Regions from separate parts of the Pseudazoarcus sp. NS34 genome, predicted to be linked through region 1. Evidence: riboswitches for the same ligand, from Rfam matches in the RefSeq annotation. Region 1 holds a riboswitch; the other holds the start of a gene.
The links. Region 1 has a riboswitch for S-adenosylhomocysteine ahead of metH (methionine synthase). Riboswitches for the same ligand answer to the same signal wherever they lie in the genome.
Positions count from the first base shown of each region.

Region 2: linked by a shared signal. The riboswitch ahead of ahcY (adenosylhomocysteinase) and the one ahead of metH (methionine synthase) in region 1 are both predicted to bind S-adenosylhomocysteine.

Region 1 is NZ_BAAKIZ010000001.1:774,861-781,321, forward strand. Features, by position in the region: gene AC6H0N_RS03695 (phosphonate ABC transporter ATP-binding protein) at 1-210, opposite strand, end outside; gene phnD (phosphate/phosphite/phosphonate ABC transporter substrate-binding protein) at 346-1,260, opposite strand; gene pdxH (pyridoxamine 5'-phosphate oxidase) at 1,560-2,204, shown strand; gene AC6H0N_RS03710 (hypothetical protein) at 2,257-2,871, shown strand; S-adenosyl-L-homocysteine riboswitch at 2,916-2,998, shown strand; gene metH (methionine synthase) at 3,069-6,461, shown strand, end outside.
Region 2 is NZ_BAAKIZ010000001.1:486,695-493,155, reverse strand. Features, by position in the region: gene metF (methylenetetrahydrofolate reductase [NAD(P)H]) at 1-553, opposite strand, end outside; gene AC6H0N_RS02425 (TlyA family RNA methyltransferase) at 540-1,370, opposite strand; gene AC6H0N_RS02420 (carbon-nitrogen hydrolase family protein) at 1,398-2,270, opposite strand; gene AC6H0N_RS02415 (GNAT family N-acetyltransferase) at 2,267-2,923, opposite strand; gene ahcY (adenosylhomocysteinase) at 2,967-4,376, opposite strand; S-adenosyl-L-homocysteine riboswitch at 4,447-4,541, opposite strand; gene AC6H0N_RS02405 (calcium/sodium antiporter) at 4,574-5,653, opposite strand; gene metK (methionine adenosyltransferase) at 5,761-6,461, opposite strand, start outside.

The DNA of each region.
Region 1 (6,461 bases):
CGTGTCGCGCCCGAGCGTGAGCGCCTCGCCTTGCACCGGCTTCACCAGCCCGGCGACAAGTCGAAACAGCGTGGTCTTGCCCGCCCCCGACGGCCCGATGACGGCCACGCGCTCACCCGCCGAGATATCCAGCGTGACGCCGTCGAGCACGGTTTTGCCAGCGTAGGCGACGGAAGCGTCCGTGAGGCGGACGGGAAAATCGGAGGTCATGACGACGTATCCCGAAGGGTTGTGTCGCGCAGGTCTCGTAGGGCGCAATAAGCGCAGCGCATTGCGCCGCATTGGCTATTCATCCGGCGGATTACGCTTCGCTAATCCGCCCTACGGGAGACCCTGCAGCTGCTCTCAGCCGCCGATGTCGATGCCCGACTGCAGCAGATCAACGTAGCCCTGCCACTCGGAGATGTCGGCTTCGATGAACTTGCCGGCCTTCAGGTACTTCAGCACTTTGGCGCCATTCGGGTCCTTGGCGTCGAGCTCGAGCAGCGCGCTGCGCAGTTTGCCGAGCAGTTCCGGGCCGAGATCGGCGCGGGCGGTCAGTGCGTAGTTGGTGTAGGGCGGCGTCTTGTAGACGATCGGGGCCTTGGCCTTCAGCGCATCGCTGGCCTTGTCCCACGAGGCGTAGTTGAGCGCGCCAACCTGATGCGTGTCGTCGGCCACCATCTGCATCACCACGTCGTGGCTGCCCGAATAGGCCACCGTGCGGAACACCTTCTCGGGCGCCACTTCGGCCTGATCGAGGAAGTACTTGCGCGGCATCATGTGGCCCGAGGTGCTGCTCTTGCTGCCGAAGGTGAAGCTCCAGCTCTTGCCCTCGGCCGCTGCGGCAAGCTCGCCGAGATCCTTCACCGGCGCGAGACCGATCGACGGGTTGGCGATAAAGTAGCTGACAAAGCCCTTGTCGATGTCACGGCAACCCAGAATGGTGATGCCGTCGCCCATCTGCATGCGCGCCTGGGCGGTGGTGACCGCACCCAGCCAGGCGACGTGCGCGCGGCCGGTGGCCAGCGCCGTGACGCTGGCGGCGTAGTTCTCGACGTGCATGTATTCGACTTCGATGCCGGCCTTCTCGCCCAGGTACTTCGCGAGCGCGCCGAAGTTCTCGCGCATGCGGTCGGCGTCGCCGTCGTCCGGAATGGCGGTGATGATGAGCTTCTTGGGAGCGGCCGCCGTAGCCGAGGCGGAGCCAAAGGTGGCGAACGCGGCAAGCGCGATGGCGGACAGCATGAAGCCTCTGCGCGAGGCAGATTTTTGGTACATGGAATTCTCCCGTTGTTGGATCGGACAGGGTCCGTTCCAGCCACTCCGGTGCGGGATGCGCCGGGGTTTAATTCCCGCCGAAGCGGGCCGTATGCGGGCGGATTTCTCCGCCGCCGGGCGGGCCGATACGCAGATCGACCGGAATTGCCCGGGACGAGTCGGTAAAGACTCCAAGGGCGCGATTCTTCCTGTTCGCGGCCCCCGGAGCAAGCTGCGATTGATGCGCTGCCGTATCATTCGGTGTGCTGAAACGCTGTAAGCGATGCCTGGTCGAAGGGTCATCGCATCTGGAGCCCACCATGAGTACCCCACCGCTTTCCGACCTGCGCAAGAGCTACGAGCAGGGCAGCCTCGAAGACCATGAAGCGCTGGCAGATCCGTTCGTGCAGTTCGAGGACTGGTTTGCCGAAGCCATGAAACGCAACGTGCCCGAGCCCAACGCCATGACGGTGGCCACCGTTGGCGAGAACGGCCGGCCGTCTACGCGCATTGTGCTGATCAAGGGTTTCGATCATCGCGGCATCGTCTGGTACACCAACTACAACAGCCGCAAGGGCCGCGAACTGACAGCCAACCCGATTGCCGCGCTGCAGTTCCACTGGGTTGAACTCGAACGCGTCGTGCGCATCGAAGGCAAGGTAGAGAAAGTGTCGGCAGAAGAATCCGACGCCTATTTCGAGAGCCGCCCGCTGACTCACCGTATCGGCGCCTGGGCGTCACACCAGAGCGAGGCGATTACCGATCGCGGCGTGATCGTCGCGCGGGCCGCCGAATATGGGCTGAAGTTCGGCCTCAAGCCGCCGCGCCCGCCGCACTGGGGCGGCTACCGGCTGGTGCCGGACTACTGGGAGTTCTGGCAGGGGCGCTCGTCGCGGCTGCACGACCGTTTTGCGTGGACGCTGGACGAAAAGGGCGAATGGTCGCGCGCGCGACTGTCGCCTTGAGCAGCGCGACGCCATATCAATTCAAGGCCCTGCGGGCCAAATGAGGCACACCATGAAATCAAGACTATCGCTTTGGCTGCTGGTGCTGGTGGCTCTGGTCGGACTGGGCGGCTGCGCAAGCTTCCAGACCCGTTTCGACACCGAAGCCGCTTTGATCTCCACGCGCGGCGAACCCAAGCAGGTATGGAACAACCCCGACGGCACCCGCACGCTGGAGTATTCGACCCAGCCCATGGGCGAAACCAGCTGGATGTACACGGTGGATGCCAGCGGCCGCATCGTCGAACAGTACGACGCGCTTGAGCAGCGTAACCACGGCCGCGTGAAGCCCGGCATGACCGTGGACGAAGTGCGCCGCACGCTGGGCGCGCATCGCAGCATCGAGCGCTTTCCGCGCCTGAACGAAGAGGTGTGGGACTGGAATGTGCCCAACCATTGGGCCGGCGTGCTGGCGACCTACTTCAACGTGCATTTCATCGACGGCAAGGTCGACCGCACCAGCTACAGCTACGTCTATCCAAGCTACGACGGTGATCACAGCTGGTTCGGACCGCGCTTCGGTTACGGCATCGGCATGGGTTTCGGGTCGGGCGGGCGCGTATCGCCCTACGGCAGCATTGGTGTCGGCTCGGGCCGCTTCGGCTGGTTCAGCCACTACGGCTGGTAAATCAGCGTTTTGCATGCCTGCCCGCGTCCCGGTAAAATCCCCGGCTTGCTGAGGAGCGCTGCGACCCGACGCTGACGATCACGTCGCCGGGCCAGGCTCAGCAACCGAACAACGGCGCTCGCAAATCCCTGCCGGATTTGTGGCGCCGTTTTCATTTGCAGCGCGCCATCCGGCCGACGCAACGCCCGAGGTAACGCATGCAAGCCGATCGCACCGAAGAACTCCTGTCCCTGCTCGCCGAGCGCATTCTCGTGCTCGACGGTGGCACGGGCACGATGATCCAGCAGTACAAGCTGTCCGAGCGCGAGTACCGGGGCGAAGGCGTGACCGAGCGCTTCATGGCGCATCCGCGCGACCTCAAGGGCAACAACGACCTGCTCGTGATCACACGGCCCGAGGTCATCGCCGAGATCCATCGCGGCTACCTCGATGCCGGCGCTGACATCATCGAGACCAACACCTTCAACGCCACGCGCGTGTCGCAGGCCGAGTACGGGCTGGAAGACCTCGCCTGGGAAATCAACGTCGAGGGCACCCGCATCGCCCGCGAGATCGCCGATGAGTACACGGCGAAGAACCCGGCCAAGCCGCGCTTTGTCGCCGGCGTGATCGGGCCGACCTCGCGCACGCTGTCGATCTCGCCCGACGTCAATGACCCCGGTTTCCGCAACGTCAGCTTCGACGCCCTGCTCGACGATTACTACGACTCGGCCAAGGCGCTGATGGAAGGCGGCGCCGACCTGATCCTGATCGAGACGGTGTTCGACACGCTCAACGCCAAGGTTGCGGTGTTCGCCGTCGAGAAGCTGTTCGGCGACCTGGGCCAGCGCCTGCCGGTGATGATCTCCGGCACCATCACCGACGCCTCCGGCCGCACGCTGTCGGGCCAGACCGCCGAGGCGTTCTGGAATTCGCTGTCACACGCGCGTCCGATCTCGTTCGGCCTGAACTGTGCGCTGGGCGCCAAGGAACTGCGCCAGTACGTCGATGAGCTGTCGCGCATCTGCGATACCCATGTTTCGGCCCACCCCAACGCCGGCCTGCCCAATCCGCTGTCGCCCACCGGCTACGACGAAACGCCCGAAGAGCTCTCGACCGCGATCCGCGAATGGGCCGAATCCGGCCTGCTCAACATCGTCGGCGGCTGCTGTGGCACCACACCGGAGCACATCGCGGCGATTGCCGAGGCGGTCGCCGGGCTCGCGCCGCGCCGCATTCCGCAGATCGAGAAGAAGCTGCGCCTGTCGGGCCTGGAGCCGTTCAACGTCGGCGGCGACACCATGTTCGTCAACGTCGGCGAGCGCACCAACGTCACCGGCTCACGCGCCTTCGCACGCATGATCCTCGAAGGCCGTTTCGACGACGCGCTGGCCGTGGCCCGCCAGCAGGTCGAGAACGGCGCACAGGTCATCGACATCAACATGGACGAGGCCATGCTCGATTCGCTGGCCGCGATGGAACGCTTCCTCAAGCTCGTCGCGTCCGAGCCGGATATCTCGCGCGTGCCGATCATGATCGACTCGTCCAAGTGGAGCGTGATCGAGGCCGGCCTCAAGTGCATCCAGGGCAAGGGCATCGTCAACTCCATCTCGATGAAAGAGGGCGAGGCCGAATTCCTGCGCCAGGCCCGCCTGTGCCGCCACTACGGCGCCGCCGTGATCGTGATGGCCTTCGACGAGAAGGGTCAGGCCGACACCTTTGCGCGCAAGACCGAGATCTGCAAGCGCGCCTACGATCTGCTCACCAGCCACGGCTTTCCGCCCGAAGACATCATCTTCGACCCCAACATCTTCGCTATCGCCACCGGCATCGAGGAGCACGACAACTACGCCGTCGACTTCATCGAGGCGGTGGCGTGGATTCGCAAGAACCTGCCCTACGCCAAGATCAGCGGCGGCGTGTCGAACGTGAGCTTCAGCTTCCGCGGCAACGACCCGGTGCGCGAGGCCATCCACACCGTGTTCCTGTACCACGCGGTCAAGGCCGGCATGAGCATGGGCATCGTCAACGCCGGCCAGCTCGGCGTGTATGACGAACTCGATCCGGCGCTGCGCGAAACCGTTGAAGACGTGGTGCTCAACCGCCGCGCCGGCGCCGGCGACGCGCTGGTCGACATCGCCCAGTCGGTGAAGGGCAAAGCGCGCGAAAGCGGCCCGGACCTCAGCTGGCGCGAGATGCCGGTCGAAAAGCGTCTGTCCCACGCGCTGGTCAAGGGCATCACCGATTTCGTCGTCGAAGACACCGAAGAAGTGCGCGCCCGCCTCGAAGCCGAAGGCAAGCCGCCCCTGTCCGTCATCGAAGGCCCGTTGATGGACGGCATGAGCGTGGTCGGCGACCTCTTCGGCGCCGGCAAGATGTTCCTGCCGCAGGTCGTCAAATCGGCCCGCGTCATGAAGACCGCGGTGGCCCACCTCATTCCCTACATCGAGGCCGAGAAGCTGCGCACCGGCGCGACCAACAAGGGCCGCATCGTCATGGCCACCGTGAAAGGCGACGTGCACGACATCGGCAAGAACATCGTCGGCGTGGTGCTGGGCTGCAACGGCTACGAGGTCATCGACCTGGGCGTGATGGTGCCGTGCGAGAAGATTCTCGCCGCCGCCAAGGAACACGGCGCGCAGGCCATCGGCCTGTCCGGCCTGATCACGCCGTCGCTCGAAGAAATGAGCCACGTCGCAGCCGAGATGCAGCGTCAGGGCTTCGACCTGCCCTTGCTCATCGGCGGCGCCACCACCAGCCGCGCCCACACCGCCATCAAGATCGCGCCGCACTACGACAAGCCGGTGGTCTATGTGCCCGACGCCTCGCGCGCCGTTGGCGTCGTGACCTCACTGCTCTCCGAAGGCCAGCGTGACGACTACGCCACCAACCTGGCCGCCGACTACGCCAAGATCCGCGAACAGCACGCCAACAAGAAAGGCCTCACGCTGGTCAAGCTGCAGGCCGCCCGCGACAACCGCTATCGCTGGAACAGCGTCGCAGGCTACGTGCCGCCCAAGCCCGCAAAGCTCGGCCTGCAATCGATCGACGTGCCGCTCGAAGCGCTGGTCGATTACATCGACTGGGCGCCGTTCTTCCAGACCTGGGATCTCGCCGGCAGCTACCCGAAAATTCTCGACGACGAAGTCGTCGGCGAGACCGCACGCAACGTCTTCAACGATGGCAAGGCCATGCTCGACCAGGTCGTGCAGGGCAAATGGCTGCAGGCACGCGCCGTGTTCGGCCTGTTCCCGGCCAACACCGTCGGCTTTGATGACATCGAAATCTACGAGACCGAAGCGCGCGACAAACCGCTGATGACCTGGCACGGCCTACGCCAGCAGCACGAGCGCCCGGAAGGCAAACCGCACTGGTGCCTCGCCGACTTCATCGCCGACAAGGATTCCGGCGTGCCCGACTACATCGGCGCCTTCGCCTGCACCGCCGGCATCGGCATCGAGCCGCATCTCGAACGCTTCGAAGCCGACCACGACGACTACCACGCCATCATGCTCAAGAGCATCGCAGATCGGCTCGCCGAAGCCTGCGCCGAATGGCTGCACGCCCAGGTGCGAAAGGAGCACTGGGCCTACGTGCCCGACGAGTCACTC
Region 2 (6,461 bases), 290 kb from region 1:
CCTGCGCCTGCTCGACGAAGTGGATGTAGGCGTCGATGTTGTAGAAATACTGCGTTATCGCCGAATCGGCGCCGGCGTCGACCTTGCGCTTGAAGGCCAGCAGATCATCGCGCGGGCTCTTGGCCTGCGGGTGCCATTCAGGGTAGGCGGCCACTTCCAGGATGAAGCGGTCGCCGGTTTCGGCGCGGATGAACTCGACCAGCTCGTTGGCGTAACGGAATTCGCCACTGGCGCCGGTGCCGGAGGGCAGGTCGCCGCGCAATGCGACGATGCGGCGGATGCCTGAGACGGCGTACTCGTCGAGGATGCTGCGCAGCTCGGCGCGGCTGGATCCGATGCACGACAGATGCGGTGCGGCTTCCGAGCCGGTGGTGGCGATCTCGCGGACGGTGTTGAAGGTGCGTTCGCGCGTCGAACCACCGGCACCGTAGGTTACCGAGAAGAACTGCGGTGACAGCGCTGCGGCCAGTCGCTGGTGCACGCCGCGCAGCTTTTCAGCGCCCTCAGGCGTCTGCGGCGGGAAGAATTCGACGGAAAGCTCAGTGTTTTGCATGGTGCATCCAGAGGAAGAATTCGTGGTTGCCGTCGCCTCCGGCGAGCGGTGAATCGAACCAGTCGCGCACGGCCAGAGCGCATTCCGCGGCCGTCTTGCGCAGACGGGCTTCGACTTCGGCGTAGAGCGCAACGTCGCGCACGATGCCGCCTTTGCCCAGCCCTTTCGGGCCGACTTCGAATTGCGGTTTGACCAACGCAAGGATCTCGCCCTGCGGTGCCAGCAGGGCGGGCCAGCGCGGCATCAGCAAAGCCAGCGAAATGAAGCTCGCATCACACACGATCACATCGAAACCGCCCTGCGGATGATGCGCGCCGAGTTGCGCGGCGTCGAGTTCGCGCGCGTTGAGGCCTTCGAGCGTGACGCAGCGTGTGTCCTGCGCGAGCCCGGGGTCGAGCTGGCTGTGGCCGACGTCGACGCCGACCACCTGTGCGGCGCCGGCCTGCAGCAGGCAGTCGCTGAAACCACCGGTGGACTGGCCGACATCCAGGCAGACACGCCCGGAAACGTCGAGCCCGCTGTGCGCCAGCGCGCCGGCCAGCTTCAGCCCGCCGCGTGAGACAAAGCGCTCGGCTTCGTCCGGCGCGACAACAATGCGTGACTCGGGTAACAACAGGTGCGCAGGCTTGGTGACGGGAATGCCGTCGGCCATCACGCGCCCGGCGGCGATGGCGGCCTGCGCGCGGGTGCGCGAACTGGCCAGCCCGCGCTCGACCAGCAGTGCGTCGGCGCGCAGCAGGCCGCCATGGTCGACCGGCGTGTGCTCGGCACGCCGGGCTGGGGCGGCCCGCTGCTTGCGGGCGTGGAAGGAGTTCATGGACACGGTTGCGTCACTCGCTTCGGATCAGCGGATTCCGACGACCTCAACCGGGTTGTCGTACACGTCATTGCGCTTGTCATACAGCGGAATGGTCGTGCCGTTGACGCGGTTGTGCGTGAGGTTGTCGATGCTCACATCGGCGATCACGATCTGTTCGACGTTGGCCGTGCCTTCGGCGGCGATGCCGTCGCGCGCGAACGGGAAATCCGACGGCGTGATGATGCTGGCCTGGCCGTAGTGCACGCCCAGCCCCTGCACCGGCAGGTTGCCGACGGTGCTGGTCATGGCGACATACACCTGGTTCTCGATGGCGCGCGCGTGGCAGCAGTAGCGCACGCGCAGGAAGCCCTGACGGTCGTCGGTGCACGACGGCACGAACAGGATGTCGGCACCGGCCTCGCACACCATGCGCGAGAGCTCGGGGAACTCGATGTCGTAGCAGATCAGGATGGCGATCTTGCCGTAAGGCGTTTCGAACAGCCGCAGTTGGTCACCGGCGGCGGTGTCCCACATCTCGCGTTCCCAGCGTGTGCGGTGAATCTTGTCCTGCTCGTGCACTTCGCCTTCGGGCGTGAACAGATACGCGGTGTTGTAGAGCTGGCCGTCACGCAGCGTCGGGTGGCTGCCGCCGATGAGGAAGACGCGCCACTCGGCCGCCAGTTCGCGCATCAGATCGATGTAGCGGCTGGTGTAGTCGTGCATGTTGCGCACGGCTTCGGGCATGTCGCGGGTGTCCATGAAGGACAGCAGCTGGGTGGTGAAGATCTCCGGCAGCAGCACGAAGTGCGGACGGTAATCGCCTGCGGCCTGCATGACGAAGCGGACCTGGTTCTCGAAACCGGACCAGTCGTGGATCTGGCGCAGCAGATACTGCACCGCAGCGATGCGTACGATCATCGGTTGTCCTCCTCGGGGATGCGGGTTGGTGCGCCCGGATCGTAGTCCGGGTTGAGCCACACGATCAGTGAGGCGTTGCCGAGCGATTCGGTGTCTTGCGGCAGGTAGCCGTGCACGGTGCCGCAGTAGCTGAAGCCTTCGTGCAGCTGAAAGCCCAGCACGGGATCGCTGATGTCGCCCCAGATTACGCGCTTGGCGTACTCCTCGGCGGTCATGCGGTCGGCAAAGCGGTGATAGCCGGGCATACGGCCACAGGCAATGATGCGCTTGAGGTTCATTTCGCGGCAGATGCGCCGCCGACCCTCGTACAGCGCATGGCCTATGCCGCTGCCGCGCAGATCGGTATTGACGAACACTTCGGCGCCATACAGCGTGCGGCCCATCGGGTTGTGGCTATCGAAGCTGCCGCTGGCGGTGATGTCGTCCCAGGTGTGATGCTCGCCCCAGTCGTCCCAGGTGATGACCAGCGAACTGGCACAGCCGGCCAGCTGGCCGTCCACTTCGGCGATCAGTTGGCCGTGCGGGAAGATGTCGAGCTGGTGGCGCATCTGCTCGGCCGACCACGCCGGAATGTCGGGGTAGACGTGGCGCTGCAGCGCGATCAGCGGTTCGATGTCTTCGGGGCGGGTGTTGCGCACCGTGGCCAGGGGCATGGAGTGTCCTCGCGGGCGCCCCGGCGGACCGGGGCGCAATGCATCAGTAGCGGTAGTGGTCGGGTTTGTACGGCCCTTCCTGCGGGACGCCGATGTAGGCCGCCTGCTCGTCGGACAGTTTGCTCAGCTGGGCGTTGAGCGTCTTCAGTTGCAGACGCGCGACCTTCTCGTCCAGATGCTTGGGCAGCGTATGCACGCCGGCCGGGTAGCGCTCCGGATGGTTGAACAGCTCGATCTGCGCGATGGTCTGGTTGGCGAACGACGAGCTCATCACGTAGCTCGGGTGACCGGTGCCGCAGCCGAGGTTCACCAGGCGGCCCTTGGCCAGCAGGATGATGCGTTTGCCATCGGGGAAGATCACATGATCGACCTGCGGCTTGATCTCGTCCCACTCGTAGGCGTCCAGCGCCGCGACGTCGATCTCGTTGTCGAAGTGACCGATGTTGCACACGATGGCCTGGTCCTTCATGCGCGCCATGTGGTCATGCGTGATGACGTGATAGTTGCCGGTGGCGGTGACGAAGATGTCGGCGTGTTCGCAGGCGTAATCCATCGTGACCACGCGATAGCCTTCCATCGCTGCCTGCAGCGCGCAGATCGGGTCGATCTCGGTGACCCACACCTGGGCCGACAGCGCGCGCAGCGCCTGCGCCGAGCCCTTGCCGACGTCGCCGTAACCGGCGACCACGGCGATCTTGCCGGCGATCATCACGTCGGTGGCGCGCTTGATGCCGTCGACCAGCGATTCGCGGCAGCCGTAGAGGTTGTCGAACTTGCTCTTGGTGACCGAATCATTGACGTTGATGGCCGGGAAGCGCAGCTCGCCGCGCTGGTGCATCTGGTACAGGCGATGCACGCCGGTGGTGGTTTCTTCGGTAACGCCGCGGATCTTCTCCAGGCGCGTCGAATACCACTTCGAGTCGGCGCCAAGCCGGGCCTTGATCGCGGCGAACAGCTCGCGCTCTTCCTCGGAAGTCGGCTTGCCCAGCACCGAGGCATCGGTCTCGGCCCGTGCGCCCAGGTGCAGCAGCAGCGTGGCGTCGCCGCCATCGTCGAGGATCATGTTCGAGTAGCCGCCGTCCGACCATTCGAAGATGCGGTGGGTGTAGTCCCAGTAGTCGGCCAGCGTCTCGCCCTTGACGGCGAACACCGGCACGCCGGTGGCGGCGATGGCGGCCGCGGCGTGATCCTGCGTCGAGAAGATGTTGCACGAGGCCCAGCGCACTTCGGCGCCGAGCGCGGTCAGCGTCTCGATCAGCACCGCAGTCTGGATGGTCATGTGCAGGGAACCCGTAATGCGCGCGCCCTTGAGCGGCTGCGAGGCGGAAAACTCCTCGCGGATGGCCATCAGGCCCGGCATTTCGGTTTCGGCGATGCGGATTTCCTTGCGTCCCCAGTCGGCCAGCGACAGGTCGGCAACGACGCAATCCTTGATGTCAGCCACAGCGTTCATGCTTTGCTCCTGCATGGGCCGGGCGGAAGGCGAGTCTGTGTGCTCGCCCTGTTCCAACCCGGCAAGGTTGGAAAGGCGAGCGCAGTTGTGGCGATGCCGCCGTGTGGCGGCTTCCGAGCCTGGGGCCGGGTGGGAACCCGACGCCTTGCAGCGCTCCTCGGAAACGGGACGGAGTATACCTGACCGCGGGGCTGCGGTCAGCCGGCGTTGCGGTTCTGGTGGCGCATCAGGCTGATGATCAACGCGATCACAGTCAGCGGCATGACGTAGCCCAGCATGGCCGTTGAAAAGGCTGGCACGATGGGGTGACTCTGCGCCGAGAGCACCAGCCAGGCCGTGTAGGCGGCGTAATAGCCCAGGAACACGCCACCCTCCCAGCGCGAGATCTCGCTGCCGGTAAGCATGATCGGCACGCAGGCCAGCGCGACGGCCAGCATCACCCACAGGTCGAAGGCGCGTGCCGCTTCCGGCACCGGAATGCCGCCAGCGTTGATCAGGCCGGTGGCGCCGATGACCGCGAAGATGTTGAACACGTTGGAGCCCACCACGTTGCCGACGGCGATGTCGCGCTCGCCGCGCAGTGCCGCGACGATGGAGGTGGCCACTTCCGGCATTGAGGTGCCGATGGCGACCACCGTCAGGCCGATCACCAGGTCACTCACGCCAAAGGCCTGGGCGACCGCCACGGCAGCGCCGACCAGCCATTCCGAGCCGAGCACCAATCCACCCAGGCCAACCACGATCAGGCCGAGCTGTGCGCTCCAGTGGCGGTCCCATTTCGAGTCCCCCGGCATTTCTGACGCGTACTCATCGGAAAACCCGCGAGAGGCGCTGCGCGATTGGCGGATCAGGAACACCGAGTAGCCCACGACCAGCGCGAACAGCGCGCCGGCTTCCAGTCGCGACACGCTGCCATCGAGCGCCATCACCACGAACAGCACGGAGGCGCCGATCATGATCGGGATCTCCTGGCGGATGATCTGCTCATTGACCAGCAAGGGAGTGATCAGCGCCGAGATGCCGAGAATCAGCAAGATGTTGGCAATGTTGCTGCCCACCACGTTGCCAATGGCCAGATCCGGGTTGCCGCCGAGCGAGGCGCCCACCGATACGGCGAGTTCCGGCGTGCTGGTGCCGAAGGCCACTACGGTGAGGCCGACCACCAGCGGCGAGACGCCAAAGGACAGCGCGAACTTCGAGGCGCCGCGGACGAGCAGTTCTGCTCCGACCACCAGCGTGACGAGACCGAGAACGAAGAACAGGGCGTGGGTGAGCATGATGGAGCCAGTGTCTGAAACGTTGGCGGGCCGCGCGAGGAGTCGCCTCGACGCGGCCCGGCTTGGTGCTGCGGATTATAGCTGGGCGGCGGTTTGCTGCCCTTGTCTTACAGCCCCGCGTCGGCGCGCAGTGCCGCTGCCTTGGTCGTGGCTTCCCACGTAAATTCCGGCTCGTCGCGGCCGAAGTGGCCGTAGGCGGCGGTCTTGGAGTAGATCGGACGCAGCAGGTCGAGTTCCTGGATGATGGCCTTGGGACGCAGGTCGAAATGCTCGCGGATCAGCGCCTCGATACGCTGTTCGTCGATGCGCGCGGTGCCGAAGGTGTTGACCATCAGGCTCACCGGCTGCGCGACGCCGATGGCGTAGGCCACCTGTACCTCGCAGCGCGAAGCCAGCCCGGCAGCGACCACGTTCTTGGCAACCCAGCGCGCGGCGTAGGCGGCCGAGCGGTCGACCTTGGACGGATCCTTGCCGGAAAACGCGCCACCGCCGTGGTGGGCCGAGCCGCCGTAAGTGTCGACGATGATCTTGCGGCCGGTCAGGCCGGCATCACCGTGCGGGCCGCCGATGACGAAGCGCCCGGTCGGGTTGATCAGGTAGCGCACGTTCTCGCCGAGCAGCTCCTTGGGTAGCACCGGCTTGATGATCTGCTCGATCACGGCCTCTGAAATTTCGGCGTGCGAGATGTCCGGGTGGTGCTGCGTGGACAGCACGACGGTGTCGATGGCGACCGGCTTGCCGTCAACGTACTTCACCGTCAGCTGGCTCTTGGCGTCGGGGCGCAGCCACCGCAGGCGGCCGTCCTTGC